Regions from separate parts of the Neptunomonas sp. XY-337 genome, predicted to be linked through region 1. Evidence: predicted binding sites of a transcription regulator. Region 1 holds the regulator's gene; the other holds the start of a gene.

Evidence for each region. The regulator FliA, encoded in region 1, starts transcription of late flagellar genes. The targets are predictions, from matches to a motif close to CTAAAGTTNNNNNNNNNNCNGCCGATA.
Region 2: a site for FliA is predicted at 16,111-16,137, ahead of E4L36_RS02580 (DUF5610 domain-containing protein). Genes of this name have one in related genera too.

What each region holds. Positions count from the first base shown of each region.
Region 1 is NZ_SPLL01000003.1:275,642-287,314, reverse strand. It holds gene fliR (flagellar biosynthetic protein FliR) at 1-447, shown strand, start outside; gene flhB (flagellar biosynthesis protein FlhB) at 448-1,593, shown strand; gene flhA (flagellar biosynthesis protein FlhA) at 1,714-3,828, shown strand; gene flhF (flagellar biosynthesis protein FlhF) at 3,865-5,358, shown strand; gene E4L36_RS08460 (MinD/ParA family protein) at 5,373-6,188, shown strand; gene E4L36_RS08455 (RNA polymerase sigma factor FliA) at 6,213-6,923, shown strand; gene cheY (chemotaxis response regulator CheY) at 7,035-7,421, shown strand; gene E4L36_RS08445 (protein phosphatase CheZ) at 7,445-8,266, shown strand; gene E4L36_RS08440 (chemotaxis protein CheA) at 8,279-10,336, shown strand; gene E4L36_RS08435 (chemotaxis response regulator protein-glutamate methylesterase) at 10,360-11,520, shown strand; gene E4L36_RS08430 (ParA family protein) at 11,604-11,673, shown strand, end outside.
Region 2 is NZ_SPLL01000001.1:484,391-505,724, forward strand. It holds gene E4L36_RS02495 (LysR family transcriptional regulator) at 1-265, opposite strand, end outside; gene E4L36_RS02500 (MBL fold metallo-hydrolase) at 377-1,339, opposite strand; gene E4L36_RS02505 (universal stress protein) at 1,497-1,982, opposite strand; gene E4L36_RS02510 (TRAP transporter large permease) at 2,066-3,394, opposite strand; gene E4L36_RS02515 (TRAP transporter small permease) at 3,434-3,949, opposite strand; gene dctP (TRAP transporter substrate-binding protein DctP) at 3,961-4,986, opposite strand; gene paaX (phenylacetic acid degradation operon negative regulatory protein PaaX) at 5,576-6,496, shown strand; gene E4L36_RS02530 (DUF2889 domain-containing protein) at 6,823-7,383, shown strand; gene paaY (phenylacetic acid degradation protein PaaY) at 7,416-8,024, opposite strand; gene paaF (2,3-dehydroadipyl-CoA hydratase PaaF) at 8,451-9,230, shown strand; gene paaG (2-(1,2-epoxy-1,2-dihydrophenyl)acetyl-CoA isomerase PaaG) at 9,235-10,026, shown strand; gene paaH (3-hydroxyacyl-CoA dehydrogenase PaaH) at 10,031-11,539, shown strand; gene paaI (hydroxyphenylacetyl-CoA thioesterase PaaI) at 11,539-11,982, shown strand; gene pcaF (3-oxoadipyl-CoA thiolase) at 11,993-13,201, shown strand; gene paaK (phenylacetate--CoA ligase PaaK) at 13,270-14,568, shown strand; gene E4L36_RS02570 (transporter substrate-binding domain-containing protein) at 14,613-15,356, opposite strand; gene rraA (ribonuclease E activity regulator RraA) at 15,489-15,974, opposite strand; gene E4L36_RS02580 (DUF5610 domain-containing protein) at 16,174-17,322, shown strand; gene E4L36_RS02585 (DJ-1/PfpI family protein) at 17,416-18,018, opposite strand; gene E4L36_RS02590 (PLP-dependent aminotransferase family protein) at 18,112-19,446, shown strand; gene fabV (enoyl-ACP reductase FabV) at 19,524-20,717, opposite strand; gene E4L36_RS02600 (acyl-CoA dehydrogenase) at 20,945-21,334, opposite strand, start outside.

The sequences.
Region 1 (11,673 bases):
GCCTCGATGACGGATCCTGCTAATGGCGTATCAGTGGTCGTGCTTGGCCAATTCTACCTGATGATGGCGACATTGATGTTCTTGGCAATGGATGGGCACTTGGTGATGATCACCGTGCTTGCAGAGAGCTTTGATATCATGCCGGTGACAGAGTTGCGTCTTGATGCCATGAAAATGAGTCAGTTGGCGCTGTCGGGCTCATGGATGTTCGCGGGTGCGTTGTTGATGTCGTTGCCGATTGTGGTGGCCCTTCTGGTGGTGAATCTATCCTTCGGTATTATGGTTAAGGCGGCGCCGCAGTTGAATATCTTTGCCATTGGTTTTCCATTCACGATGATGCTGGGTCTTTTCTTTACGTGGATGAGCTTATCCGGTTTTCTGGGGCAGTTTGAGATTTTGGCGGCAGATGCGCTGGAGCGTCTTGCTGGTTTGATGGGAGGAGCGTAAGTGGCAGAGGAAAGCGGCCAGGAGAAGACCGAAGACCCCACCCCCAAACGCTTGCAGGATGCTCGTGAGAAGGGCGATATTCCGCGCTCGAAAGAGTTAAACGCTACCGTTCTTTTGTTGGTTGCAGCGGGTGCCTTGCTCATGTTTGGCTCGCAGATCGCGACGGCGGCGATGACGCTTGTATCGGATAACCTTGCGCTTAGGCGTGATGAGCTATTTGACTCTCGTTTAATGATCTCTCACTTCACCAATGCTCTTATTGATGGCTTTCTAGCGATGGCGGGATTTTTTGCCGTTGTGTTGCTTGCTGCGCTTCTCGGGCCCATCGGTTTGGGAGGGTGGAATTTCAGTACGCAAGCTATCCAGCCTAAACTCAATCGGATGGATCCGTTAGCCGGTATCAAGCGGATGTTCTCGTTAAAGTCCCTTATCGAGTTGATTAAGGCGTTTGCGAAGTTCTTGCTGGTTGCTGCATTTGCGATTGGCGTATTGCTCTATTTGCAGCCTGATCTGTTTTCGTTGGGTAACAAAGATGTTAACCGCGCGGTTGCCGAGTCGCTTCATCTTGTGGGGATCGCATTTTTAATTATCTCCACAAGCTTAATTCTGATCTCCTTAATTGATGTGCCATTTCAGATCTATGACTACACGCAGAAGTTGAAAATGACGCTGCAGGAAGTGAAAGATGAGATGAAAAATACCGAAGGTAAACCTGAGGTAAAAGGGCGTATTCGTCAGTTACAGCGTGAAATAGCCCAGCGCCAAATGATGCAAGAAGTGCCGACGGCGGACGTCGTTATTACCAACCCGACTCACTATGCGGTTGCGATCAAGTATGTTGCTGATGGTGACGGAGCGCCAATTGTGGTGGCAAAAGGGGCTGACTTTGTCGCGCTAAAAATCCGTGAAATCGCGCAGGAGCATAATGTGGTGATCTTATCGGCACCGGCGTTAGCGCGTGCTCTTTACCACAACTCCGAGTTAGATCAGGAAATTCCAGCAGCTCTTTATAAAGCGGTCGCGCAAGTGTTGGCGTATGTGTTTCAGCTACGACGCTATCAGGAGGCACAAGGCCAAGCTGATAAGCCTCGCTTGCCGAATGAGCGTGAGTACGAGATACCGGATGACTATCGAGTGGATCCTTGAATGGCGTACATATTGCATGGATTAGCTGCTGAGTCGTAAAATCGCCACAGGTGGACGGTCATTCCGTCAAATAAATGTCATTTATTTTTTAGTGTCAATATTTTGGCTTTTGGGGTTGTGTTGGATAGAGCTGCACTCATTTCGAACGTGAAGGGGCTAAGCCAAGGAAACTTGGGTGTGCCTCTGCTTCTGCTCGCCATTATGGCGATGGTGACGCTACCCGTTCCGCCATTTCTGTTGGACGTTCTGTTTACCTTCAATATTGCGCTTTCTATCGTGGTTTTGCTTGTGAGTGTTTACTCGTTGCGCCCATTGGATTTCGCTGTTTTCCCGACCATCTTGCTGGTGGCTACGTTGATGCGTCTGGCGTTGAACGTCGCCTCAACACGGGTTGTCTTGTTGTATGGACACGAAGGTGGTGATGCTGCAGGTAAGGTGATCGAGGCGTTTGGCTCGGTTGTTATCGGCGGCAACTACGTCGTGGGTATCGTGGTCTTCTTGATCCTTGTGATCATCAACTTTGTGGTCGTTACCAAAGGTGCTGGGCGTATCTCCGAAGTGAGTGCTCGCTTTACGCTAGATGCTATGCCTGGTAAGCAGATGGCGATTGATGCCGACTTAAACGCAGGGTTGATTAACCAAGAAGAGGCAAAGGAGCGCCGTCAAGACGTTACACAAGAGGCGGACTTTTACGGTGCGATGGATGGTGCTTCCAAGTTTGTGCGTGGTGATGCTGTTGCGGGTATCCTGATTCTTGTCATCAATATCTTAGGTGGTTTGATGATCGGTATGGTGCAGCATAACTTGTCGTTTGATCTGGCCGCCGAATACTACTCTTTATTGACGATTGGTGATGGTCTGGTTGCACAGATTCCATCCCTGTTGTTATCCACTGCTGCCGCTATTATGGTGACGCGACAAAACTCCTCGCAGGATATGGGTAAGCAGATCTTCTCGCAGATGTTTGGTTCGCCCAAAGCGCTTACTGTCGCGGCTGTCATCCTGTTTATCATGGGTATTGTACCGGGTATGCCACATGTCGCGTTCTTATCGCTGGCGGCATTGGCAGGTGGTGCAGCATGGTTATTCCACAAGCGGAGCTTGGAGCGTCAAGCCGCTCAAGAGGAGCGTGCTTCCGCCGAAACAGAACAGGCGGCTGAGCAGGCGGAAGAGGCTAAAGAGCTGGATTGGGATGATGTAATGCCTGTGGATATGATCGGCCTAGAGGTCGGTTATAGACTGATTCCGATGGTGGATAAGTTGCAAGGTGGGCAGTTGTTGAACCGAATTAAGGGCGTGCGCAAAAAGTTATCTCAAGATTTGGGGTTCCTTGTGCCCTCTGTGCATATTCGCGATAACTTGGATCTCATGCCGGGCGCCTACCGCATTACGCTGATGGGGGTAGTAGCTGGCGAGGCTGAAATCTACCCAGATCGAGATTTGGCGATTAACCCAGGTCAAGTATTTGGCACATTGAAAGGTGTGGAGGTTAAAGACCCCGCTTTTGGTTTGGATGCTACCTGGATTGAGTCAGGACAGCGTGAACACGCGCAAACACTGGGCTACACCGTGGTTGATGCGAGTACGGTGGTTGCTACGCACTTAAACCAGATATTACAAAATCATGCACACGAACTGCTGGGGCATGAGGAAGTACAGCAACTTCTTGATATGCTGGCGAAAAGTTCGCCTAAACTCGTAGAAGAGCTAGTGCCCGGAAAGTTGTCGATTAGTGCGTTGCTGAAAGTATTGCAAAGCTTGCTAATGGAACATGTTCCGCTGAAGGATTTCAGGAGTATCGCGGAAGCGCTATCAGATGCGGTCACGCGAACTCAAGATCCAGTTGTGTTGACGGCTGCGGTACGGGTGGCGATATCGCGCTTGATTGTGCAAACCATCAATGGCTCAGAGCCAGAGCTGCCGGTCATCACTATGGATCCGCAGTTAGAGCAGTTGTTATTGGGCTCTGTACAGCAGAGTCAGCAGGCTGGCGAAGATGGCATGGTATTAGAACCGGGTATGGCTGAGCGGCTGCAAAGCTCTTTGATTGAAGCTGCGAAGAAGCAAGAGATGTTAGGAAATGCGGCGGTTCTGCTAGTCGCTGCACCCGTTAGGCCGTTGATGGCTAAGTTTGTTCGTTACGGCGAGCAGGTTATTCATGTTTTGTCGTATCAAGAGATACCGGAAAATAAGCGCATCACTATCGTAGCGACAGTCGGTGGTCAGAATGGATAGGTGGGGTGCTGAGGTGCTCTTTTTGAGGGAAGCGAAATGAAGGTGAAACGTATCTTTGCGCCGGATATGCGGCAGGCTATGCGGCGAGCTCGTGAAGAGATCGGTCCGGATGCAGTGATCGTTTCTAACCATCGTGTGGCGGGTGGTGTTGAGGTTGTTGCGGCTCACGAGGAGGAGTTTGAAGCAGCCCAGGCGGCGTTTAAGCGCGATCAAGCACGGCAGGAAGCACGAAATGATAGTACCGCTGGTTCATCGCAAGAAGCGCTTTCGCGGGAGCTGCAGAACACGCGCCTTAAAATAGCTGAAGCTAATGAGCGTATGGCAGGTGGCTTATATCAGCCGGAGCCGACGCGCAACATGCAGGTCGAGTCTGAAGATGACGAGGACTTGCAAACCATCCTCTCTTCTCTGCGCGAGCGCCAGAAAAAGCAGCAGGTTCAAGCGGATGTTAACGAGGGTTATGGCCTTGATGATTCCTTTGTGGCCGCACCGGAAGTTGATGAGGTCACACCAGCTGCAGGCTTGAGTGCTCAGCCGCTTGATCATCATGCTGCAAACCAAGAAACGATTGTTTCTATGCAGGCAGAGATTGCCCAGCTCAAACAGTTACTCGAAACCCAGCAAGCGCAGGAGCGCTCGCCTCAAGGTAAAGTTTGGGTAGAGGAGTCTGTTCCAGCGAAGACGGCCGCTGCTGGGCTAGTAGGAAAGCTGACACGTCGTTTTGAAAAAATTGGTTTGGGTGAGCACGTGATTACGCAGTTAACGCGTGGTTTAGAGTCTGATCTTGATGTAGCTAAAGCGTGGCGGGTGACGTTGTCAAAGTTAACCGAAGCGATTCCTACGATGAGTGAAGATTACATCGATCGTGGCGGCATGATCGCTTTTGTTGGACCAACTGGTGTGGGTAAAACGACGACAATCGGTAAGCTAGCAGCACGCTATGTGCTGCAGCATGGCAGTGCCGGATTGGCGCTGGTCACAACTGATTGCTACCGCATCGCGGCTCACGAGCAGTTGCGTACCTTCGGGCGTATTCTGGATGTGCCGGTGCGTGTTGTGGATGAAAATCACACCTTGGACGAGGTGTTAATGTCGCTGCGAGGAAAACGGCTTGTGCTTATCGATACCGCCGGTATGAGCCAGCATGAAGGCCCGAGTGAAGCGCAAAAAGAGATGCTTAACGACGTTTCGGTACGCTTGAAAAAGCTATTGGTGTTGTCCTGCTCGAGTCAACGTCAGGTGCTAGAAGATGCCTATGACAACTATCACAGTGTGGGTCTTAATGGCTGCGTCCTGAGTAAGATGGACGAGTCTGGAAGCTTGGGTGAGGCGCTGACCGTTGCTATCGAGCGTGGTTTGCCAATCGCTTACGTGACTGATGGCCAGAAAGTGCCGGATGATATAGAGGTCGCGCAACGAAATGAACTAGTGAGTCGCGCTGTTGTGACGGCTCAAAAAACGTTAGAGCGCGAGCGGGAGCGTGCTCGTTTGGCTGCCGAAGGAGGTTCTACGTTGCCATCGGCTGGCTAGCGTAGAGATATCGCATGAATAGTAAGCACGCTGTAAAAGTTATCGCAGTCACCGGGGGTAAGGGCGGGGTGGGTAAAACCAATGTTTCCGTTAACTTATCCATGGCTATGGCTCAGATGGGGCATAGAACACTGCTGATGGATGCTGATTTGGGGTTGGCGAACGTTGATATTATGTTGGGGCTGCGTCCTAAAAGGAACATTGGCGATGTGTTGGCCGGCGAGTGCACCTTGCGTGACGTTATGATTGATGTCTCTGACAATATGAAAATTGTTCCCGCGTGCTCTGGAACGCAAGAGATGACAGCGCTGAGTGCCCATGAACATGCTGAATTGATCTATGCTTTCAACGAAGTGGCGGATGAAATCGACGTTTTGGTGATCGACACGGCCGCTGGAATATCCGACTCTGTTGTCAGCTTTGTGCGTGCAGCACAGGAAGTGCTGGTGGTTGTGTGCGATGAGCCTACGTCTATCACGGACGCCTATGGTTTGATTAAGCTGCTTAATCGCGATTACCGGATGACGCGCTTCCGAGTGCTTGCCAATATGGTGGCCACCGACACTGAGGGGCGAAATATGTTCAATAAGCTGCTCACTGTGACGGATCGCTTCCTTGATGTTACGCTTCAATACGTCGGTTCAATACCTTATGATGAGAATGTTCGAAAGTCTGTTCAGCGGCAAGTGCCTGTTCTGAAAGCCTTTTCGAAGTCAAAAGCCTCTTTGGCCTATCGCCAATTAGCGACAAAAGTTGATGCGTGGCCTATTCAAAATGTGCCACGGGGGCATTTGGAATTCTTTGTTGAGCGTTTAGTTCAAGGTGTTTAATTTTTGGGGCTGGGAAGGGGTTCCATGTACAACCCACTAGAAACTACTTCAAGCCAGGATTTAATTGAGCAGCATGCGCCGCTGGTAAAGCGCATTGCTCACCACCTCATGGCGCGTTTGCCTGCGAGCGTTGTGGTTGATGACCTCATCCAAGCCGGCATGATCGGCTTATTGGAAGCTGCCAAGAAGTATGATGCTTCCAAAGGTGCGAGCTTTGAAACTTATGCAGGTATTCGCATTCGTGGCTCAATTATTGATGAAGTGCGTCGGGGTGACTGGACACCGCGCTCTGTGCATCGTAATGGGCGCCGTATCTCTGAAGCGATCCAAAAGGTGGAGGCTGCCACTGGGCGAGATGCGTCTGATACTGATATCGCTCAAGAGATGGGTGTCTCTGTAGGCGAGTACCATGATCTTCTGAAAGACTCTGTTGAGAGCCGCCTGTTCAGTTTTGAAACGCTCACCGGAAACGATGAAGAGGGACCGGGAGAGCAGCTTTCGGGCGATGATCCTGGCCCAAGCATCCATGCTGAGAAAAATGCTTTCATGAGCGCACTTGTCGGCGCGATTGATTCCCTTCCTGAGCGTGAAAAACTCGTATTGTCGCTATATTATGACGAAGAGCTAAACTTGAAAGAGATTGGCGAAGTACTAGGCGTTAGCGAATCACGCGTCAGTCAAATTCATAGTCAAGCTGCACATCGACTCCGTGGTCGATTAAGAGATTGGCAATAAATTTCTTTCCGTTCCACAAAACTCTGAAATTTGGTCTAGATTTGAAACAGGCAAATTAAGGTTTGGATTCAAGCCCGTTTTGTTTTTGTTTCCGAATTGGGGGATTCTGTCTTGAAGAAAGACATCAAGATTCTTGTAGTAGATGACTTCTCTACCATGAGACGAATTATAAAAAACTTATTGCGAGACCTAGGTTTCAATAATGTGATTGAAGCTGATGACGGTAAAACTGCACTGCCGATATTGAAGCAAGGTGGTATCCAGTTTCTCGTGACAGACTGGAATATGCCTGGAATGACGGGAATCGATTTGGTACGTACCGTACGCGCCGATCCCGAAATGGCAGGTTTGCCTATCCTGATGGTGACAGCAGAAGCGAAGCGCGAACAAATTATTGCTGCTGCTCAAGCTGGAGTGAATGGGTATGTAGTTAAGCCTTTTACTGCCGCAGTGCTAAAAGAAAAGCTCGATAAAATTTTCGAACGCATCGAAGGCTGATTATCGTCAAGGGAAATCTCCGTATGCCAGAATCAGATATTACAGTTGGCTTGGATTGCATCGATGAAGTATTGCAAGCCAAAGCTGAGGAGCTCACGTCGTCGTTAAAAAATGGTGACATGGCTTCTGCTTTCAACATCATCAATGACCTGCAGCAGGTAAAGCACCAAGCATTTTACAACGAGGTCGGGCATCTAACGCGTGGCTTGCATGAAGCGATTAAGTCGTTTTCTGACGGCGTTAACTTTGATGACTTAGGCGGCGGCCAAGCGATCGAGTCTATTCAGGGAATGGCCGATGCGTCCGAACGATTGTCCTATGTGATTGAACTGACAGAAAAAACTTCTCATGAAACGATGGACAGAGTCGATAAGTCTTTAGCGCTTGTCGATAAAATGGATGACCAGGCTGCGCGCTTTCAAGAGCTACTCTCTTTGGTTGGACAGCTTGAAGCCGAGTTCGAAGGGTTGCGTGGCGTTTACGATCGCACTTGTCAGTTGAAAGAGGAATCTGAGCAAACGGTAGCGGAGATGCGAGTTCAACTGACTGACATCCTTGTGGCGCAAAGCTATCAGGACATCACCGGTCAGTTGATCCGTCGGGTGATTACGTTGGTCACACAGGTGGAGTCGAGCTTGGTTCAGCTGATGGATATGGCTGCCAAAATTGATCTGATTCGCGGTATCGAAGATGACACCCAAGAGCCGGAAGCTGCTGCCCAAGATAAAGCGCAGCAAGACCCCATTGCGGCAGAAGGCCCGCAAATTGGATCGAAGCGAAACAAAGGCGACGTGGTTGAGAGTCAGGACGACGTGGATGAGCTACTTTCGAGCTTAGGCTTTTAATAGGAGTTTCCTATGAGTTTGGACGTTGATAACGAGATTCTTGAAGACTTTCTTGTTGAGGCAGGAGAGATTCTAGAGCAATTATCTGAGCAATTGGTTGATCTGGAGAAAAGTCCTCAGGATTCTGATCTTCTCAACGCAATCTTTAGAGGGTTCCATACCGTTAAAGGTGGTGCGGGATTCTTGCAATTAGAAGCCATGGTGGACTGTTGCCATAACGCAGAGAACCTGTTTGATCTGTTGCGTAATGGTGAGCTCCATGTGACGTCTGAGCTTATGGATGTCGTGCTGCAGTCACTCGACGCTTTGAATGTCATGTTCGATTGTGTACGCGCAGGTGAAGAGCCTGAGCCTGCTGATCCTCAGTTACTTCAGCAGCTTGCTGCGTATGCTCGTGGTGAGGTTGCTCCCGCGGCGGCGCCAGCTCCAGTTTCCGCGCCGGAACCTACGCCTGTTGCGCCACCGGTGGAAGAGGTATCAGCACCTGTGGCTGAAGAGACCGCTGCCGGCAGTACTTCTGCTAATGATGAGTTCGACATGTTACTCGGCTCAGAGCCTGAAGCGTCTAGCGCAGCTGATGATGACCTGATTACCGAAGATGAATTCGAAGCGCTGTTAGATGATTTGCATGGAAAAAATGGTGCGCCGGGTAAAGATGCTGGCGAGCCAGCGGTTGAACCTGCTGGCGTCGCTGACGGTGGTGAGTTGATAACCGAAGACGAGTTTGAGCAACTACTGGATGACCTCCAGTCGCAAGGGAAAGGGGCGTTTGCTGCGTCATCTGAACCGGCTGCCGCACCTGTCGTTGAAGAGCCTCCTAAAGAGGTTGAGCCTGCTGCTCCTGCAGCACCTGCCACTGCGGCGAACACTGGCGCTGCAAAGCCTGCCGCAAACAAAGCTGCGACTCCTGAGAGTAATGTCCGTGTTGATACGCGTTTGCTCGATAAGATCATGAATATGGTGGGAGAGTTGGTACTCGTTCGGAACCGTTTAGTGCGGTTGGGTGCGATGCGCGAAGATGAAGAGATGACCAAAGCGCTTGGCACGCTGGATATGGTCACTGCTGACCTGCAAATGTCAGTTATGAAAACGCGAATGCAGCCAGTTAAAAAGGTATTTGGTCGCTTCCCTCGTTTGATTCGTGATCTTTCCCGTAGTTTGAAGAAAGAGATTCGTCTGGAGTTGCGTGGTGAAGAGACAGATCTTGATAAAAACTTAGTTGAAGCTTTGGCTGATCCACTGATTCACTTGGTGCGCAACTCGGTGGATCACGGTATCGAGTCGCCGGAAATTCGTGAAGGTCTAGGTAAGCCTAGAGAGGGGCATGTGCTGCTCTCTGCTGAGCAAGAAGGCGATCACATCCTACTGGTTATTCAGGATGACGGCGCCGGTATGGACCCTGAAAAGCTGCGTAGTTTGGCTGTTAAGCGAGGTATGCTTGATCAGGAGGCTGCTAATCGCCTATCTGAGCAAGAGTGTTTCAACCTGATTTTCCAAGCTGGTTTCTCGACAAAGACAGAAGTGTCTGACGTATCTGGGCGTGGCGTTGGGATGGATGTTGTTAAAACCAAGATCACTCAACTTAATGGCACGCTAAGCATCGACTCTGTGATGGGGCAGGGCACCCGAATTGCTATACAAGTGCCGCTAACACTGGCAATCATGCCAACGTTGATGGTCATCTTGGAAGGTCAGGCCTTCGCGTTGCCACTGGTTAACGTAAACGAGATTTTCAATCTTGATCTGACGCAAACCAACGTGGTCGATGGTCAACAAGTCATTATTGTCCGCGACCAAGCGTTACCGCTGTTCCATATGAAGCGTTGGCTTGTTGAAGGGCAAGAGTACGCGGATCTTCCAGAGCAGGGGCATGTAGTTATAGTGACTGTCGGTACACTGCGTGTTGGCTTTGTTGTGGATCAGTTGGTTGGGCAAGAGGAAGTCGTGATTAAGCCGCTAGGTACAATCTTACACGGCACCCCGGGTCTATCGGGCGCTACAATCACAGGTGATGGGCGTATCGCGCTCATAATCGATATTCCAAACTTACTGAAGCATTACGCTTCTTAAGTTGATCAACTAAGCGAGTATTCATGCCCATCAAAGTACTTATCGTGGATGATTCAGGCTTTTTTAGGCAACGAATTAGCGATATTTTGTCGGCAGACTCACGATTAGATGTGGTTGGAATGGCGAGCAACGGCCGTCAAGCGGTTGATATGGCTCGCCAGCTCAAGCCAGACATCATTACTATGGATGTCGAGATGCCGCAGCTTAATGGTATCGAGGCGGTCAAAATCATCATGCGAGAAAGCCCCACTAATGTGTTGATGCTTTCATCGTTGACGCATGAAGGGGCGCAAGTCACCTTGCAAGCTCTGGATGCGGGTGCTGCAGACTACCTAACGAAAGATATCAGGGCTTGGATTGATCAGTCTAACTCGATGCGTAATGAGCTTGTTGAGCGGGTAGTGGCGTTAGGCGGCAGTAAGCGTTTTATCCGCAGTTCTGTATTCAGCCAGTCGCGTGGCGCTTCGGCGCAATCATCTTCAATTCACACCTTTAAGCCTGAAACCGCTACTAAAGCGCCAGCACGTTCAACGGCATCGGTGTCTAGCAGACCAGCATCCGCTCCTGTAACACGTCGTAGCTCGCCGGCGGCCGGTGGAGCGAAGTTTCCTGATAGTTGCCGGATTGTGCTAATCGGTTCTTCAACGGGTGGTCCTGCTGCGCTGCAGAAGATTTTAATGGAGCTTCCTGCGAATTTCTCGCTACCGATTTTGTTGATTCAGCATATGCCTAAAACGTTTACGTCGGTGTTTGCTGCGCGTTTGAATCAGCAGTGCAAGATCGAAGTGAAAGAAGCGGAAGATGGTGATCAGCTGAAGCCCGGCAGAGCGTTGTTGGCACCTGGTGGGCAGCAACTGATCTTAGACCCTCGTCTCCATGATCGAGTGAAAGTTCTGCCTGGCGATGAGCGCTTAACGTATCGGCCGAGTGTTGATATTACGTATGCGTCTGCGGCGCGAGCTTTCGGTAATCGTGTGTTAGCCATAACACTCACCGGTATGGGAGCTGATGGCGCAGATGGGGCCCGTTTGCTGAAGCAGTCTGGTAGCACTGTTTGGGCGCAAAATGAAGAAAGCTGCACTATCTACGGTATGCCTCAAGCCGTCGTTAAGGCTGGCTTGGCTGATAGTATATTGCACCTAGATGATATCGGACGTCATCTATCAGCGCGCGGCAAACGATAGCTGCTGCGCGCTCCAATCTTGCTACAGTTAACTATACTTTTAATCATCTTTTAGAATGTGTTTCAGATTCAGGTAGCTGTTATATGCAGGTATGGTCTATTGCAAATCAGAAAGGCGGTGTTGGAAAAACCACAACCGTTGTGACACTAGCCG
Region 2 (21,334 bases), on a different contig from region 1:
CACCCTGCAACTGGGAGACAAGGCTCTCCGCCTCCTCGACTTCAGCGAGGATGTTTTGGCACTTCTCGTAATAGGCCTCACCCACCTCGGTAACGAACAAACGACGTGTCGTACGCTGCAACAAACGGGCACCGACGTGCTGCTCCAACTGGGATATTTGCTTACTAACCGATGAGCTAGACACGCCAAGTTCCGCTGCCGCAAGCGAGAAGCTTTTTAGGTCAACAACCTTGACGAAAACACCCATTGCCGCCAATACATCCATCAGCCTTACCCCTTGTTTGAACCAAGTTAGACTATAAGAAAGTCTTGGCGATTTTCCTAGATTCGGAAATAAAAAAGCCCTCAAACGAGGGCTTTTGAAAAGCAAATAAGCTTAGTCTTGTAACTGATCCCAAACTTCTTGGTCACGCTCATCAGTCCAAATACGCGGCCAGTCAGTGCCTTCGAACTCGTCCCACAGGCGCTGTACGTCAAACGGCAGGCAGTGCTCAAAGATCGGCCACATGCCGAATTTTGGCTCTAGGTGTTCATGTGTCGCTTCAAATGCTTCCTTCAGCGTGCCGCCACGTTTGTGGACTTCGCCCACTTTCTCGATCATGCCGTTCAAGAAACCACGCGTCTGCTCGATAGCCGCATCAACCGCCTCGCGACCGTGCGCAACAGCGCCACGACCACCCACCAGTACTTCTGCTTCAAACGCTTTAACGTTGTCGAGTGTTTCAGATGCCCAGTCAAAGTGGAACGCATCACCGGTGTAAAGTGCCGCAGCAGCTTCAACCAAGTCACCTGCAAACAAGATCTTTTGCTTTGGTAACCAAGCAACGATATCGCCAGCAGTGTGGCCACGGCCGCAGTATTGCAACACCAAGTTACCACGATCGCCACCCAGAGGAATCTCAAGACGGTCATTGAACACGATATCTGGATGCGTCAGGCCAGGAATGCCATCTGGTTCACGGAACAAGCGAGGCATACGGCCAAATTCACTTGCCCAATCCTGCATGCCGCGTTCTTCGATCAAGAACTTAGTTTTTTCATGAGCGATGATAGATTCGGCGTTGTAAGCAGATGCGCCCAGCACACGTACCGCGTGGTAGTGAGAAAGAACAAGGTACTTAACTGGCTTGTCTGTGTGCTCACGTAGCTGCTCTAACCAATCGTTTGCAGCCTTTGGTGTAGCACGCGCTTCAAATGCAACGATAAAGTCTTCACCTTCAACCGCGCAGACGTTCGGATCGCCTTCCGCTGTCAGAGCGTAAACACCCTCTGCTAGTACTTCCAACGTTTCAACTTTCTCACCCAAATCCGCTGAGGATGCAAACGGCTTCTTCGCCATGGTTATCACCTACCTGAAATTCTGATTGTCTCTGTTATACAGCATAGAAAAGGCCTACATGAGCAGGCCTTTCTGATTGGTATTCAAGATACCGAATCCTATCTTGGAGAATAAGCACTTATGTTGAAGAAGATTATTTCCAAATCGTAGATAAACGTTACTTAAGAGGAATAATCAAAACGGGACGTTTGGTGTGAGTCATCACCCGATTCGCTGTTGATCCAAGGAAGAACTGCCCTACCGACGAGTGAGTACGAGTGCCCATAACAATCAGATCGGCGTTGATCTCATCCGCCACTTCAAGAATCACCTGGTCGGCACTGCCCTCTTCCACTCGCGGCACGACCTGCCCTTCTTTCATCTTTTCAGATTCATCAAGCTCTTGGTCGCAGAACTGCTCGATACGCTCCACCAGCTTTTGCTTTAGGTGATTCACACTCTCATCGTGCATCTCGCTGAGCATTTCATCGCTCATCATCGTTTTAACAAGATTTCGTGCAGTAGAGTTCAATGGTTCAATCACGTTCAAGAAAGTCACTTGCGCATCGTAATGCCCTGCCATGCTGATCGCCGCACGGAATGCAGGGCGCGACCCTGACTCAATATCAGAAGCATAAAGAATACGTTTTACATCAGGTAGCATAATGTCACCTCAGGTAGATATGGCAGCACATTGGCTACCAATAAGGGATAAAAAAGGGTGCCGCAGCACCCTATGAGTAAAAGCTATCGATACAGTAATTCTGGTAAAAATAGCGATATCTGTGCAATGAGCGTGATCAATATCAGGCGCAAAATATCGGCACACCAGAACGGCGTAACACCTTTAAAAATAGTGCTTGCTTTGATATCCCGAAGGACAGCACTAAGCACAAAGACGTTCATACCAACAGGCGGAGTAATCAAGCTGATTTCGGTAACAACAACGACAACAATACCGAACCAAACAAGATCGAAGCCCAAGCTCTGCACCAATGGGAAGAAGATTGGTACCGTTAGCAGCAGCATTGATAAGCTTTCAAATACCATGCCCAGCACGATGTAGACCAATAAGATGACAAAGATAACCATCATCGGAGAGACATCGAGGCCAGTAACGAAGGTCAGCAACTCATCCGGTAGGCCTGCACGGTTGATAAAGTTCGAGAAGATCAACGCACCGATCAGTACCGAAAACAACATCGCTGAGGTACGTGCGGTGTCTGTTAGGATGTCGAACAAGCTACCAAAGGACAGTGACTTGCGCGCCAGCGCAATCACAAACGCACCACCGGCACCAATACCGGCAGCCTCTGTTGGAGTGAAGATGCCTAAGTAAATACCGCCCATAACGATAGTGAAGAGTATTAATACGCCCCACACGCCATTCAACGCTTGCAGACGTTCGCTCCATGTGAACTTCTCGCCACAAGGACCCGCTTCCGGGTTACGCCAAACAACGTACTTCACGGCCATCAGGTAAAGGAAGATGCCCAAGAATCCAGGAATGAAACCTGCAGCAAACAGCTCACGGATACTCGTTTCAGTCAACAAGCCATAGATAACAAGAATAACTGAAGGCGGAATCAAAATACCCAGCGTACCACCAGCTGCAATAGATGCCGTTGCTAGCGAATCCGCATAGCCGTACTTACGCATTGGCGGCATCGCTACCTTCGCCATCGTTGCCGAAGTTGCCAAACTTGAGCCACAAATCGCCGAGAAACCACCACAGGCCACGACCGTTGCCATCGACAAACCACCTTTCTTATGCCCTAAAAAGGCATAGGAAGCGCGATAAAGCTCCTGCGATAACCCTGACTTGGTCACAAGGTTACCCATGAGAATAAAGAGTGGAATAACTGACAGGCTGTATTCCTGTGCTGTATCCACGATACGTTTGGACGCCATACTCAAGGCTGGCTTCCAATTAAAATCCGCGAAGTTTTCGAACGTTAATCCCTGGACGGCCGCAAAACCGAAAAAACCAACAATACCCATAGAGAAGGCAATAGGGATACGGATAACCACGATCAAGAACAACAGTATCGCGAAACCGATAAGAGCGGTTGTCATACTAAGTTACCTATAAAACACAAACTTTGGAGGTCAGGCTCAGCTGCGCTCTTCCGTGAACAGGCGATAGACGCCGTAGCTGATCATCAGTGCAGCCGTTAGCCAGCTCATCACAGCGATATACTGAACGATGAAGCCGACTGGCAACTCGAGCAGCTCTGTTACCTCTTCACGACGAAGAGAGCGCTCGGCTAGCTGATAGATGCGCACACCTAGATAGTACAAAGACCCAGACATCAACAGCGCAGATAGCAGACCCAATGCTTTAAGAGCAACACTGCCCCACATCCGGTCCAGAATATCGACCACGACGTGGCCACCGCGCCAAGTCACAACTGGCATCTCAGCAAATACCAGAATCGCAATACCGATCTCGGTCAGCTCGGTTGCACCGTCAACTGAATTACCAAAGAAATAGCGACCTACGACATCCGCGCAAGTCAGAATCATCAAAAAGAACAGCGTTAAAGCGGCGACTAATTCCAGAGCAAAGGCCAACCATTTGATTGGCCCTTTCTCTTCATAGTGCGCTGATAACCAGGCACTAAATGCCATACAATGACTCCTTACTTGCCGTAATTACGTGCAATTTCACGCATCTCTGCAAGTGCGGCCTTCGCGTCAACCTTACGGCTCTTAACGCTCTCGATCCACTCTTCGTCCATACCCTCAACAAGCTCGCGGAACTCCTTCGCGAAGCTATCATCAGCGCCCACTTCGATGATGTTTACGCCATCAGCCTTAGCAGCTTCAACACCCTCGCGGTCACCTTGATCCCACGCCTTACCGGCCATTGCCGATAACTTCTCGCCGGATACAGCCATCACCGCATCACGATCTTTCTGGCTAAGGCCATCTAGGAAATCAGGGTTGATGAACATCGCAAAACTACCGAGGTACATACCGCCTGGTAGATGAACAACGTTCTTCGCAACCTCTTTCAAGCGCAGAGACTTTTGTTCACTCATTGGGATGAATACGCCATCGATAACGCCCTGTTGCATCATCTCATAGACTTTAGGAGCCGGTGCGCCCACAGCGGTTACGCCCATGCGCTTACCAAGTTCACCTTGAACACCGCCACCTAGACGAATTTTCTTAGACTTAAGGTCAGCCAGGCTCTTGATCGGTTCAGCCATGTGGATTTGGCCCGGGCCGTGCGTAAACAACGCCAGCAGCTCAACGCCATCGTGCTCTTCAGCTTTCGCGAAGTATTTGTTGTGCACACGCCAGTGAGCTACAGATGCGGCCTCTGCATTGACACCCAGCAATGGCTGCTCGATACCTTGAGTCAACTTAAAGCGTCCTGGCACGTAACCGTGATAACTGAAGCTGGCATCAATTGCGCCATCTTCCACAAGGTCAAACATCGTCTTCGGGTGGCCTAGGCCATACTCAACCTTAACCTTTACGCGACCTTCAGTAGCTTCTTCAACCCACTTAGACCATGTTGGCCATACAACGGCGTTTTGTGGGTGAGTTGGTGGCAACCAGCTGCCTACACGCAGAACGGTTTCTGCTGAAGCTTGACCGGACAGTGCCATACCTAGTGTCAGTGCACCTGCTACTTTCAGGAAGTTTCTTCTTATCATTGATCTGCTCTCCTGGCTAAATTACCACCACATTGATGGCTAGTTTGTTATTAGAATCATCCTTTGGGCTACGGCCATGCTGAGTAACGCTGTGCGTTCTATCTGAGCACAGTAAACACGTAAACCCTCGGTTTTTTGTATCACATAATCAGGGCCCCAACATTAAAAATGTTGATGCCTATCAAAAGATACCCGAATTACTTAAACGGATAACCTTTAGCTCATGCAGAAGATATTTTCCAAACTGGAAAGACTTCAATTACGTATTAGCGAAGCAACTTTAGCAAACACTAAGATAATATGAGTCGGCCATATAGCCATATGCTGACGACTACATGGTTCTGCGTGAAACCGTATCTTGATGCTTTTTATCATATGATACAAAACAGAATACATCAGCATCTATTGAGTATCACTTTATACTTTAGGCGTATACTCAATTTTTACGCGACCAGACCGAAGAGAACAGATTAAATGGTGCCTCATATGGTGCTTGTTACGTTTTTTCGCTATAACAACGTTTCGAGTGCAATAGTTTTGTTATTAAAACGCCCACTGAGTCGCTCTAGTGAAGTGATACAGGAATCAGATGAAGAAACTAAAATACGCAGAAGAGCTGATTGAAGAGTTTAAAAATCAACGACCTATTCGAGGTGGCTCTATCATTATCACTATCTACGGTGATGCAATAGCGCCCCGTGGTGGGTCAGTTTGGCTCGGCAGCTTAATTCAGCTACTTGAACCGCTTGGGCTCAATCAGCGTTTAGTTCGTACATCAATTTTCCGGCTAACCAAGGATGGCTGGTTAACCTCCAATCAGGTGGGTAGACGCAGTTATTACAGCTTAACCGAGACAGGCCGACGCCGCTTTGAGAGTGCATTTAAGCGTGTTTACGCCGAACTCTATCCCGAGTGGCAAGGTAAGTGGGATCTACTCATCAACACCCAGCTCGATAACGAACTGCGCAAAGTGCTGAAGAAAGAGCTGGAGTGGCAAGGTTTTGGCAACATCGCACCCGGAGTTATGGCTCATCCGATGGCCGATATGGCTGAGATCAACGAAACGTTGCAGGAACTGTGCGTTAGCAACGATATCATTCATATGAAAGCTTCGCTCATCGAAAATCTCACCTCAGCTCCGCTGAAACAGCTTGTGCACGAGTGCTGGAACCTTGAAGAGCTTTCTCAGGGCTATCAAGCCTTTCTTGATCGTTTCAGACCACTGCTAAGGGCACTAGAGGGCGAAACCGAACTAGACCCTGAGCAGTGCTTCCAACTGCGTATTTTAATGATCCATCACTACCGCCGCTTGCTGCTTAAAGACCCCCGCCTTCCTGAAAAGCTATTGCCTGCTGACTGGGTTGGGACATCAGCTCGTGTACTGTGCCGTAATATCTACCGAAAGATCCATGAGCCTGCGGAAGCGTTTCTATCAGCAACACAAGAGACGGCGGATGGCCCGCTCCCAGAACCCGCGCCCCACTTCTACAAGCGCTTTGGTGGTATCTAAAGTTTACCCTGCTCAGGCGGGAAACCTCTGTTTCCCGCAACACCTCTTAATGCAGGCTTATCTGCGCAACTGCTTATCAGCCAACATCACTCTCGCTTGAATCGTCGGCAGCATCGATTTCCGCCTCTAGCATTGTTCACTGCTTCTAAAACATATCTATGCTTTAAAACCACCCTCCTTTTTAGCCCCTTTCATCGATAGAGCAGTAACTACGGCTCGCTTGGCTCCGTGACTTGTTTTATCAACATCTTGACCTTGCACATATCGGCTAAGCTGTTTAGCCTTCAGCTCCTATTTTGAACCATGCAAAACCAACGAGAATAACTATGCCACTCTCACCACCTGTCGAACGTGTCCAACAACACACCCGTACCGTCACCTGCAAAGGCTATTTGCGCCAAGACGGCCTCTGGGATATCGAAGGCCACCTCGTCGATGTAAAAGACCACGACATCAAATCACACGGTCGAGCGTCAGGTGAGATACCCGCCGGTGAAGCGATTCATGACATGATGATCCGTATCACCATTGATCTAGAGCTCAATATTTTGGCGGCAGAGGCAAGTATGGATAGCACGCCCTATCATCACTGTAAGGAGATTAGCGAAGCGTACAAAAAGCTTGTTGGGCTGCAAATAAAACCGGGCTTTACCAAAATCACAAAAGATCTCTTTGGGGCCACCAATGGCTGTACGCACCTACTAGAGATGCTCGGCCCACTCGCCACAGCGGCCTATCAAGCCACGTATCATGTGCGCATCGATGAAAAGGAGTGGGAACCGGGCAACCCAAGACCTGCGATCATAAATACCTGCCACGGCTGGCGTGAGGATAGCCCGGTTATTCGTAAGAATTGGCCCCATTTCTCGGATATTGGGGCAGACTAGCCCCAAGGTGGGAACTCGCTCATGTATTGAGCCTACGCTTCCTCTTTGAGTTGATACAATGGCTTAACGTCTTCGGGAATTTCCATGCGCTTACGATCAGGCTCAATCTCAGTCAAGGCATCAACTTCGCGCATCGTGCTAAGGCTACGCACGGCCAGATCTTGATATTGAGCCGTGCCTTTCGATTTCCATTCAATCTCTTGATCGGATAGTTCACGGATAATCCGCGCCGGCGACCCAGCAACCAAAGACTTCGACGGCACCTCGAATTTAGCCTTTACAAACGCACTCGCAGCAACAATAGAGGACTCTCCAACGACCGCGCCATCCATCACTACAGCGTTCATGCCAACCAATGCATTGCGCTTGACCGTGCAGCCATGTAATACAGCACCGTGCCCAATGTGGCCATCTTCCTCAACCACTGTATCGCTATTCGGGAAACCATGCATCACGCAGGTATCTTGAATATTGGCCCCCTCTTTCAGCTCTAGGCGTCCAAAATCACCACGCAAACAAGCAGCTGGACCGACATAACAACGCGGCCCAATAATAACGTCTCCGATGAGCACAGCGGTTGGATGCACATACGCCGTTGGATGGATAACTGGCGTGACGCCATCAATCTGGTAAACCTTCATTATTATTCTCCTTGCTCGCTAACTAAATAGTGGCCACATAGCCGTGGCATAGAGCTTTATAACGCATAACGCTAAGGGTATTCCACTATCCTTTGCATTAAGCGTCTCAGTGATAGGATAAACATGTCTTCTCGGCATATTTACTAGCAAAGACTCGGTACACCTCCCAAGCCTCTTGTGCGTATCATTTTAATAAACTGAGCCGACTTAAAGTTGCCACCAACGATGAGAAGAGCCGAGAAAAATCGCCCAGAACCCCAGCATTAATAGACTTTGATGGAGAACCATGCGGCTTACTTGTAACAAAATGAAACCGTCAATTAATGATACATAATAAATGACTTAAATCATAAATATTGTATCCCTTTGCATTTTTAGGGTAATCTACAGTGAATAACGATAAGTAACACAACAAGGCGCACATTCATGCAAACCTACGAAGATATTTTGGTCGACAGTGTTCAAGACGGTGTCCTAACAATTCGTCTGAATCGCCCAGAGGCGTATAACGCCTTGCGTACCCAACTGCTAAGCGAAATCGCGGATGTTCTCGCGCAGGCGAAAGACGATGAAACCGTAAAAACTGTGCTTATCACCGGCAATGACAAAGTATTCGCTGCAGGAGCCGATATCAAAGAGATGGCATCGCTGGATGCTGTAGGAGTCATGAACGATCCACGCCCAGCTCACTGGCGCGCTATCGCTCAATTTCCTAAGCCAATTGTTGCTGCTGTGAATGGCTTTGCCCTTGGTGGCGGCTGCGAGCTGGTGATGCACTGTGACATCGTTATCGCAGGCGACAACGCCCAGTTTGGCCAACCAGAGATCAACCTAGGCATCATTCCAGGCGCTGGCGGTACTCAGCGTTTAATTCGCACCATTGGTAAGTCGATGGCGATGCAATTAGTACTATCCGGCGAGTTTATCAGTGCCGAACAAGCACGTGACTTTGGCTTGATTAGTGAAGTGACCATCCCAGAACGTAGTTTTGAGCGCGCGATGGAGCTTGCTAAGAAGATTGCAACCAAGCCACCGATTGCCGTCCGCCTTGCTAAAGAATCCCTATTGAAAGCCTATGAAACCACGTTGGATAGTGGTTTAAATATCGAACGCAAAGCGTTCACAATGCTCGCTGCGACCCAAGATCGCAATGAAGGCATTGCTGCTTTTATGGAAAAACGTAAGCCAGAATTCAAAGGAAAATAAGAAGATGTCATACGAAACGATCCAGTTTGAAATTACCGAAGGCGTTGCCGTACTGACGCTTAACCGCCCTGATAGCCTGAACAGCTTCAACACTCAGATGCACGCTGAAGTGCGCAGCGCCCTGAAAGAAGTGAAAAAAGATGCGTCCGTACGCTGCCTGCTATTAACAGGTAATGGCCGCGGCTTCTGCGCCGGCCAAGATTTGAGTGACCGCAACGTCGCCCCAGGTGCAGAGCGCCCGAACCTAGGTGAATCGATCGAGAAGAACTACAGCCCTCTGCTGCGCAGCTTACGCGCACTAGAGATGCCGGTTATCTGCGCAGTAAACGGCGTAGCAGCAGGTGCTGGCGCCAATATCGCCTTTGCCTGTGACATCGTCCTTGCCGCCAAATCGGCTTCCTTTATCCAAGCTTTTTGCAAGATCGGCCTTGTGCCTGATTGCGGCGGCACTTGGACGCTACCACGCTTGGTTGGCCCAGCACGCGCAATGGCGCTTTCGATGCTGGGCGACAAGATCTCGGCAGAGCAAGCTGAGCAGTGGGGCATGATCTGGAAGACATGCGAAGACGACGCCCTACAAGATGAAGCGCGTGCCATGGCACAGCATTTTGCGACACAACCAACGAAAGGCTTGGCGCTTATCAAGCGTGCTATTCAAGCATCTGCAACCAACTCTTTTGATGAGCAGCTTGATCTCGAGCGTGACTTACAAACATTAGCAGGCCGCACTGAAGACTACCGTGAAGGCGTTGCTGCCTTCATGGAGAAACGTAAGCCAGAATTCAAAGGACAATAAACCGATGATCACAATTGACTCAACGGCGGTTATTGGTGTGATCGGTGCTGGCACGATGGGTGCCGGTATCGCACAAGTCGCAGCGAAAGCTGGCCATCCGGTAATCCTATTTGACGCAATGGAAGGCGCAGCGCAACGCGGCTTAGAAGGTATCGAAAAAGGGCTAGCGAAACTGGTAACGCGCGGCCGCATGACTCAAGAAGAGGTAGATACGCTACTCTCGCGCATCACTCTGGCTAACTCGCTACAGGACTTTGCGCCTTCCCGCGTTGTGATTGAAGTCATTGTCGAGCGCTTAGATATCAAGCAGCAAGTGTTCGCCGAGCTTGAAGAGATTTGTGCGGCCGATACGATCTTGGCCACCAATACCTCCTCTATCTCAGTCACAGCCATTGGTAGCCAGCTAACGCGTTCGCAAAACTTGGTGGGCATGCACTTCTTCAACCCAGCGCCGATCATGAAGCTGGTTGAGGTGATCTCCGGCCTAGATACCGATCCAGCCGTAGCGGATGCCATCTACAGCTTGTCAGAGGCGTGGGGCAAAAAACCAGTACGCGCAAAATCTACGCCGGGCTTTATCGTCAACCGTGTAGCGCGCCCGTTTTATGCTGAAGGCCTACGCGTACTGCAAGAAGGCGGCAGCAACGAAGCGACTATCGATGCGATTTTACGTGATGCGGGCCAGTTCCGCATGGGCCCCTTCGAGCTGATGGACCTGATTGGTCACGATGTTAATTTCGCGGTTACAAGCTCCGTGTTCGCCGCGTACTTTAACGATCAGCGCTTTTTACCATCACTGATTCAGCAAGAACTGGTTAATGCGGGCCACCTCGGTCGCAAATCAGGCCGTGGTTTCTATGACTATAGCGAGAACGCAGAGAAGCCATCTCCTGCCACCGCAGCGCCCCAAAAGGCACCTGCTCAGGTAACAATCGAAGGTGATCTAGGCGTAGCTGAGCCACTCGTACAGCTCATGATAGACGCTGGTCTTAAGGTGACTCGTGTCGACGAGGGCGAAGGCAGTATCACCGTCGCTAACGCAACATTGCGTCTGACAAACGGCCAGATGACAACTCAGCGTGCAGCTCAGCAGCGCAATAGCAACCTGATCCACTTTGATCTGGCGTTGGACTACAACGTTGCAAAACGCATCGCACTCGCCCCTGCTGACCAAGCTGATGAAGCAGCCCTCCAAGCCGCTGCTGGACTGTTCCAAGCGATCGGCAAGGATGTATCGGTCATCGATGATGTCCCGGGTATGGTTGTGATGCGTACCGTCGCAATGCTAGCGAATGAAGGCTTTGATGCCGTCAACCAGCAAGTGTGCTCAGAAGCTGATGTGGATATCGCTATGAAAGGCGGTGTGAACTATCCGTTTGGCCCGATCGAGTGGGCTTATGCTGTCGGCCTTGGCACTATCCAAGCTGTTCTTGATAACTTGGCAAGCACTTATGGCGAAGATCGTTATCGCACATCGCCATTGATTCGCCGCAAAGTGGCCGGAGGTCTCTAATGAGCCCAGATCAACTTGCACAGGCGTGCTCCCAAGCGATGCATGCTAACGACCGAGCGGCTCACGCCCTAGGTATGCAAATAGAGGAAACTCGTCCAGGCTTTGCCAAGCTCAGCATGGTGGTCACAGAGCCGATGCTAAATGGCCACGATATTTGCCATGGCGGCATGATCTTCAGTCTGGCTGACACTGCATTTGCACATGCGTGTAACAGTTACAACCAAGTCACTGTCGCAAGCGGCTGCAGCATCGATTTTGCTGCACCAGCGTTTAAAGGCGATACGCTGACTGCCATAGCAGAAGAGCGCCACCGTAAGGGCCGCACCGGTGTCTACGACATCACAGTTTACAACCAAAAGGAGGAAGCGATCGCTTTCTTCCGCGGTAAGTCGCACCAAATTAAGGGTGTGTTGGTTGAATCAGACGAGCATACCGCGTCATAGGAGATAGATAATGAAAGATGCTTATATTTGCGATGCGATTCGCACGCCATTCGGACGCTACGGCGGCGGCCTATCGACAGTGCGTGCCGACGACCTTGGCGCGGTACCACTCAAAGCCTTGATGGATCGCAACCCTGACGTTGACTGGGCGTCCGTAGACGATGTTATTTATGGCAACGCAAACCAAGCGGGTGAGGATAACCGCAACGTTGCCCGCATGTCAGCGCTACTGGCGGGCTTCCCGACCAGCGTACCGGGCACTACTGTTAACCGTCTGTGCGGTTCAGGTATGGATGCCATTGGTATGGCTGCACGCGCCATCAAAGCGGGTGAAACCGAGCTGATGGTTGCAGGCGGCTGTGAGTCTATGTCCCGTGCACCTTTCGTTATGGGCAAGGCGGAGTCAGCATTTAGCCGCAACCCAAACGGTCTCTATGACACGACTATCGGCTGGCGCTTCATCAACAAAAAGATGAAGGCGGAATATGGCGTTGATTCAATGCCAGAAACAGCGGAAAACGTCGCTGAAGATTTCAACATCTCCCGCGAAGATCAGGATCTATTTGCGTTTCGCAGCCAACAAAAAACAGCAGCAGCGATGGAAGCAGGCACTTTCTCTGAAGAGATCTGCCCAGTAACGATTCCACAGCGTAAAGGCGATGACCTTGTTGTTGATACCGATGAGCACCCTCGCGCTTCAACCACGCTAGAGGGCTTAGCGAAACTGAAAGCGCCTTTCCGTGAAGGCGGCTCGGTCACCGCTGGTAACGCATCAGGCGTCAACGATGGTGCTTGTGCTCTGTTGATCGCGTCAAAGGAAGCGGCTGAGAAAAACGGCCTTACACCAAAAGCACGTGTTGTTGCGATGGCGACGGCGGGTTTAGAACCACGCATCATGGGCTTTGGCCCTGCGCCAGCATCACGCAAAGTACTCGAAAAAGCTGGCCTAACGCTCGACCAGATGGATGTCATCGAGCTGAACGAAGCGTTTGCATCCCAAGGCCTTGCTGTTATGCGTGATCTCGGATTACCAGATGATGCCGCACACGTTAACCCTAACGGTGGTGCGATCTCACTTGGGCATCCTCTCGGTGCCAGTGGTGCTCGCCTAGTTACAACGGCCATGTACCAGTTGCACCGTACCGGTGGACGCTACGCACTTTGCACAATGTGCATCGGTGTTGGCCAAGGTATCGCGATGATCATCGAGCGCGTGTAACTCCAACCGAATCTGATGGCCGCTGCGCTGCAGCGGCTCACATCTGAACACAGAACAGGACGATAACAATGTATAACGAGAGAACCCTGAGCGGCGCATTAGACGATATCGAAATGGCGAGCATTGACGAGCTTCGCGAACTACAGCTCAAACGTCTACGCTGGAGCGTTGCACACTGCTACAACAACGTACCGGCCTATCGCAAAATGTGCCAAGAAAAAGGTGTTCATCCTTTCGACCTGAAGAAGCTGGAAGATCTTAAGCACTTCCCGTTCACTAAAAAAGATTACCTGCGTGAAAACTATCCGTTTGGCACCTTTGCAGTACCCAACCGTGACGTAGTGCGTATCCACGCATCTAGCGGCACAACGGGTAAACCAACCGTTGTTGGCTATACACAAAACGATATCGATACTTGGGCTAACGTGGTAGCACGCTCCATCCGTGCAGCAGGCGGCCACGAGGGCGATAAAGTTCACATCTCTTACGGCTATGGCCTGTTCACCGGCGGTATGGGTGCACACTACGGTGCAGAGCGCCTAGGTTGTACGGTTATTCCAATGTCAGGCGGACAGACCGAGAAGCAAGTACAGCTGCTTCAAGACTTTGATCCAGACATCATTATGGTGACACCGTCTTACATGCTGAACCTCATTGACGAGATGGAGCGCCAGAATGTAGACCCACACAAACTGTCACTGCGCTTGGGTATTTTCGGTGCCGAGCCATGGACAGAAGAGATGCGTAAAAACATCGAAAACCGTCTTGGCATTGATGCGCTAGATATCTACGGTCTTTCTGAGGTGATGGGCCCAGGTGTTGCTCAAGAGTGCTTGGAAACTAAAGATGGCCCAACTATCTGGGAAGACCACTTCTACCCAGAAATCATTGATCCTAACACAGGCGAAGTGCTACCTGATGGCGAATACGGCGAACTGGTATTCACATCACTCACTAAAGAAGCACTGCCAATCATTCGTTACCGCACCCGCGATTTAACGCGCCTATTGCCGGGTACAGCGCGCCCAATGCGCCGTATCGATAAGATCACAGGCCGTTCCGATGACATGTTGATCATCCGTGGCGTGAACGTATTCCCAACGCAAATTGAAGAGCAGATCCTGAAAGTCAGCACACTCGCACCTCACTATGAGATCGAAGTAACGAAGTCTGGCAATATGGATATGGTAGAGGTTCGCGTTGAGATGACACCAGAGGCTGTTGATGCAGACCAGAATGCTGCATCGAAAGAGCTAGCCCACCACATTAAAGCCGTTGTGGGTATCAGCACGAAGATCAACATCGTTGCTGGCGGCACTATCCCACGCTCCGAAGGCAAAGCTAAGCGCGTGTTCGATAAGCGCTAAGCCCCACCCAACGAAAACTAAAAGGCCACAAGATGTGGCCTTTTTTATTTAATATAGTGATGCCGCCTTAAAATGGCATGGTACTCATGTGTTCGTATCAGTTGTGCCAAACCATCGTTAAACGCACTACGCAACTGAGCCCCTTTTGCGGTTTTAGGAAATAGCAGATGTAGGTTGTGCTTGCCTTTGAAGAGGCTAAGCTGGCTCAGTAAGCGGCGCTCACGTTTTGTAAAGTCGGCCATTAAGTGATCGATACGCGCTTTCGTACCCAATACCAAGTCCAACCGACCTAACAACAGCATCCGTATCCCTTGTTCTAAGTAGGTTACCCGCTCCAAAATCGCGCCGCTATCCGCGAGCTGTTGTTCAAACACGGAGCCGGTCTCAACAGCAACGCGCAGGTCCGCAAGTCCATTAACGAGTTGGTGAGCTTCAATACCATCGCGACGCGACACAAATACACTCGTGACCTGCAATATCGGTTCTGAAAAGAGAAAGTCGTTGAGTCGCGATTGGCTATAAAATCCTGCTGCCAACGCGTCGGTGTTACCGCCCAGCGTCATGGCTAATGTCCGGCTCCAAGGCATAAAAATAAACTGCGCTGCCAGATTCTGCTCTTTAAACGCAGCACTGGCGATATCAAGTAACACACCATTATTGGTGAGCTCCTCTGATGCAAAAGGCAGATACTCCGCTGCTGCGATACTAACCGGCTTATCTAATGCCAAATCATCAGCCAGCAAACCTGTGCAACAGATGCCGAATAGGAGGGAGAAAAGTATTTTCAACGCGCGATCCTTAGCTTGCGAAATACTAGACTAAAACAGGTTGTGTAAAAGTGGTTTGATATTGCTCAAGTAAAACAGTTGTTTAATTTAACAGCCACCGACGAACAAGCGCCGATGGCGGCACGATTCGTATTAGCTCAGCTCGAGTGCCTTTGGAGACACCAGCACACCATTGTTATCAGCGTATACGAACTCCCCTGGATTAAAGGTAACACCACCAAACGTGACACTGACGTTAAGATCACCTAAGCCGCGCTTTTCAGTTTTCATCGGATGTGTGCCCAGTGCTTGCACGCCCAATGCTAAACCACCAATTGCGTTAACATCGCGAATACAGCCGTAGATAATGATCCCTTCCCAACCGTTTTTCTCCGCTTTCTCGGCCAACATATCACCGAGCATCGCGCGGCGCATCGAGCCACCACCATCAACGACGAGTACTTTACCCTCGCCCGCTTGAGCGACTTGCTCACGGACCAAGGAGTTATCTTCAAATGCTTTGATAGTGACAATCTCACCACCAAACGTCTCCTTACCACCAAAATTGCCAAACATCGGCTCAACAACTTGTACTAATTCAGGGAACTGATCACACAGTTCTGGGAGTAAATCTTCCACGCTATGCTCCTTATATCTCTTCGGTCTGAAGAGCGGCTCGATACAATAATAACGGCCAAGGCCGTACCTTAAATAAACTGAGAACTATTATCATATAAAACGGATCATGAAACTTGCTCACACAGCGAAAATCCAACTTAAGTTCTAAGGTTTGACGCCGCTAAATTCGGTAATACCAACTAACCCCAGGGAACTGGTCATGATTTCTACAATTTACTCCAACACCTCCTATTCCTCACAATCGTTGAGCAGTACGTTTGAAGAAGCGAGATCCGGTGGCAAAAGCCCTGAGGCAGCAAGCAATGACCTGCTTCTTAATCGCCTAGCGCAAAACATTCCCGGTATGAGCGCAGGTGATATGAAGGCAATGAATGCCAACGACTTCACTCCTGAAAAAGTTGCCAGCCGCATCAGTGATTTCGTGGCGCAAGGCCTAGAGACGGCTCGCAGAAATGGCCGCTCGGAAGATGATATCCAAAAGATGCACGCAGCTGCGGTTGAAGGCGTCAAGAAGGGGTTTGCTGAAGCACGAGAAATTCTCGATGGTCTTGGCGCGCTTTCTGAGGGGATCGCCGCAAATATCGACACCACCGAAGAGAAAACCATGGATGCTCTCGCTGGTTTGTTAACACCACCATCTGAGGCACCATCAACCAATAGCTATACGCGCGTCAGCGCTGCTGAGCGCTACTCCCAAGCAGAGACCCTGTCGTTGAAAGTCCGCACACAAGATGGCGATGAGGTTTCGATTAACTTTGCTCAAGCCAGCCAGTATCAAGCTGCGTTTGCAGCAGAAACCGATGGTAACGGCAACAGCGCAGCATTGTTCAATGTCAGCCGCAGCGAAGCCAGTCAATACCAGTTTAGCGTGCAGGGCGATCTTGATAACGACGAGATCGATGCCCTACAAAACTTGATCAAAGACGTGAACGAGATCGCCAATGAGTTCTTCGATGGCGATATGCAGAAAGCGTTTGAGATGGCGAGTGAGTTTGAGATGGATAAAACAGAGCTAGCCTCCATGAACCTCAAACTGACTCAGTCAGAGCAGTACTCATCTGTCGCGAAATACCGTGGTGTAGAGGGGCTAGGCAACGCGTCACCTCAACCTGATAAGTTACTAGGCAATATGGCGCAAAATATGCAAAACGCCATCACTAAACCCGAACTTGGGTTCTTAGATAACATCAAAAATGTGGCGGATGAAATTCTTTCCAACTTAGTTGAACAAGATTCACGTTATCGAGGCGCCGATAACGACCAGAAATCATTATTTGATGCTAACCTTGATTCTATGCGGAGCATTTTAGATGGGCTCCAAACAGCGTTTGTACAAGAGGAGTCGTAACTCTTCACTTTTTTGGGGGCTAATGAGCCCCCTTTTTATTATCCGCTCAACCGCTTTTAGCTTCTCAGCCTTCAACAAAACCCACAAGCGCACCTAGGTGGGCAGATAGTCTCTGACGTTCTCCATCCCGCGTGATACATATCGCTCTTTCTCTCCTACCGGTGCAACGTAGTGCAAAGCTTGGCACGCAGGCTCAACACCGACTAAACGCGCGATAACCCAAAATGCTAAGTATTGCGATGCGAGACATCCACCAGCCGTGGCGATGTTACCAGCAGCTACAAACGGCTGATCCAACACCGTGATATTCCGCTCCTGTACCCAAGGTTTGGTGGTGAGATCAGTGCAAGCAGGTACACCATCTAATAGATCAAGTGCAGAAAGCACCAATGCTCCTGAGCACTGCGCTCCAATCAACTGGCGTGATGGATCGAGCTTTAGCTGCGCCATAACGGTATCGTCCAGAACAATGTCGCGGGTTTTAATGCCACTACCGACTATTACAGCATCTGCTTTATTGGCCTCTGCAAGAGATATATGGCGCTCCATCACAACGCCATTCATCGACGTTATTCGCGCGTCAGGGCTTGCGATGAAAACACGCCAATTCGGCGCTTTCACTTGATTCAAAATACCCAACGCAATCAACGAGTCAAGCTCGTTAAATCCATCGAAAGTTACGATCGCTATGTGCATGGCTCTATCTCCTATATTAAGGCCCGTTGCGAGTCTGCATTGTATTGCCTAAAATCATGACAATAAAAAAATTGTCATGGATACAATACAAAGATGCCCCGCGCGCGCTATAAACATCTAGTCGATCAATTTGCCGCCGATATCCGCTCAGGCGATTTACCCGCAGGCTCGCAACTGCCTACCCATAGACAGCTCGCTGCCCAGAAAGGCATTGCACTGGTGACGGCTTCAAGAGTTTACAAAGAGCTTGAGGAGATGGGGCTGGTTAGCGGAGAAACAGGCCGCGGCACATTTGTAAGAGAGAGTGCATTATCTACCAGCCACGGTATCGACCAACCGACCCTGCACGAGGGCATGATTGACCTGAACTTCAATTCGCCTTCATTACCCAACCAAACGGAATTACTGCGCAGCGGTCTTCGACAGCTTGCACTATCGGGCGACTTGGAAGCTTTGCTGCACTATCAACCTCATGCTGGACGCAAGCATGAACGCGCCATTGTGGCAGATCATTTAACAAGCCGAGGCCTTAACACAGATGCGGATAATGTTTTGCTCGTTAGCGGCGCCCAACACGGTTTAGCCGTCGCAGTCATGGCTCTGCTAAACCCCGGAGATGTGGTGGCGGTTGATGCGCTGATCTATCCCGGCTTTAAAGTGCTCGCCGATCTACACAAATTAGAGCTGGTTCCGATTCCTATGCGTGAAGCAGGCCCCGACCTTGATGCGCTTGAACAGCTTTGCCAAAGCCGCCATGTGCGTGCTGTCTATGCAATGCCAACACTGCACAACCCCATGGGCTGGGTGATGAGCTTAGCGCAGCGCGAGAAACTGGTCGCTATTGCCCGTCGCCACTCCCTTACCATCATTGAAGATGCGGCTTACGCATTTCATGCCGACACACCACCTCCACCACTGGCTACACTTGCACCCGAGTGCACAATCTATGTTTCCAGCTTATCAAAGAGTATTGCAACCGGCTTACGGGTCGGGTTTGTTGTTGCCCCAATACCGCTGATCGCTAAATTAGAGCGGGTCATTCGCGCAACTACTTGGAATACTCCGGCAGTGATGACAGCGTTAGCTTGCCGATGGATCGATGACGGCACGGTAGCGAGGTTAGAAGTGGAGAAGCGCCAAGATGCAATGACAAGGCAGTCACTAGCGCGAACCATCCTGTCTGGGTTGCATTATACAGGCCACCCCGCCGCTTACTTTCTGTGGCTTAATCTGCCAGAGGAAACCCGCGCTGATCAGGTCGTTATGGCGTTAATGCAGGCGAACATATCCGTCTCTACGGCGGAGCCTTTCGCAACGACAGATCATCCACCACATGCGATACGCTTAGCCTTGGGGTCTGTCTCTTTAGAAACGCTGGAAAGATCGCTTAGGACCGTACGGCAAGTGATCGCAGATCATTCCTACTGACGACTCCCGGTGTAAAACTACCCTGCACAAAAAAGCCCAGCGAAAAGGCTGGGCTTACGGTGATATGACGCTAAAGCTTACAGCGCGATAACCTCAAAATCGACGAGCGGTGAAACATCCGCTTCGTAATCAACATTCGCAACGCCGAAGCCGAACAGTTTTAAGAACTCATCTTTGTAGTACGCGTATTCCGTTTCGGCAAACAGGTTATCCGTTGTGATGGTTGGCCACATCGCTTTGCAGCGCGTCTGGATGTCATCACGCAGCTCCCAATCATCCATACGATAACGGCGCTGATCATCAATTTGGCCTGCATCGCCATAAAGACCTGTGCGATACAGTCGGCTAATTTGCTCAGGACAACCTTCGTGAACCCCTTCCTCTTTCATCACTTTGAAGACCATAGAAAGATAAAGAGGCATAACAGGGATCGCTGAACTTGCTTGCGTTACAACGGACTTCAACACAGCAACGTTGGCCTGACCGCCCTTCTCGCCCAATAGTGCATTAAGGTCGTTAGCTGCATTATCAAGATCTTGCTTCGCTTTACCGAGTGCGCCATCCCAATAGATAGGCCAGGTGATCTCGGTGCCGATGTAACTGTACGCAACCGTTTTGCAGCCTTCTGCCAGTACACCCGCTTCGTTCAGTGCGTTGATCCATAAACGCCAATCATCACCGCCCATTACCGTCACGGTATTGTCGATCTCTTCCTGCGTCGCAGGCTCGATCTCTGCTTCGATGATGACATCTTTGTTGGTGTCGATTGCCGTTGAACGGTATGGCTCGCCGATCGGCTTAAGCGCAGAGCGGACCACTTCTCCTGTATCAGGCAGCTTTCTAACCGGCGATGCAAGTGAGTAAACCACTAGATCAATTTGGCCTAAGTCCTCTTTGATCAGCTCAATCACTTTATCTTTAGCTTCGTGAGAGAAAGCGTCGCCATTAATGCTTTTAGCGTAAAGGCCGTCTTGCTTCGCAAAATGCTCAAAGGCTGCAGCATTGTACCAACCAGCCGTGCCTGTCTTTTTCTCTGTCCCCGGCTTTTCAAAGAAGACACCGATCGTGGAAGCGCCTGAACCGTATGCAGCTTCAATGCGTGAGCACAAACCATAACCACTGGATGCGCCGACCACTAAAACACGCTTAGGGCCGTTTTCAATCACGCCTTGCTGCTTAACATGCTCGATCTGCTGACGAACATTCTCATAGCAGCCAGTAGGATGGGTTGTGGTACAGATGAAACCACGAATTTTCGGTTTAATGATCATGGTTGAGCGAGTCTCGTTCAGTTACTGATTTGATTTTTATGGGGGTATCTTACCTGAAATCAAGCCACATATCAGGCATCAACAAGACATAGCGCACACCAGCAGTCAGATGCATCCAAGCGCAGCATTACCCATTAATGGCCTTCCTACGCATAACACTTGCCGTACACGACGCCAAAACAAAAACACCCGCCGTAGCGGGTGTTTTAGATGGCTTGCAGTGCTCATCAGCTAAAAGCGCTCTCTAAGTGCTCATCGCTAGCCGCAAGGATCGCTTCGCTACCCGCATCCGCCATTGGCGCGTATGCTAAGTGACGTGGCAGGATCTGATCCACGTAGAACAGCGCAGTAAGCTGCTTAGATTCTAGGTAAGGATCGTTATCGCCACCGGCTTGTTGTTGCTCTGCTGCAAGCGCTGCACGCAGCAGTTCCCATGCGCCGCACACCGTGCCCATCAGCATCATGTAGTTGTATGCTGAAGACGCAGAGAACAAAGGGTCGTCGCCAGTTGCAAGAAGCTTGTCAGTGCTTGCCTGAGCGACATCAAGTGCTGCTGCAAGCGCTTGTGCTGCCGATGCGAAACGGGCAGAACCTGCTGCAGCTTCAACTGTCGCGCG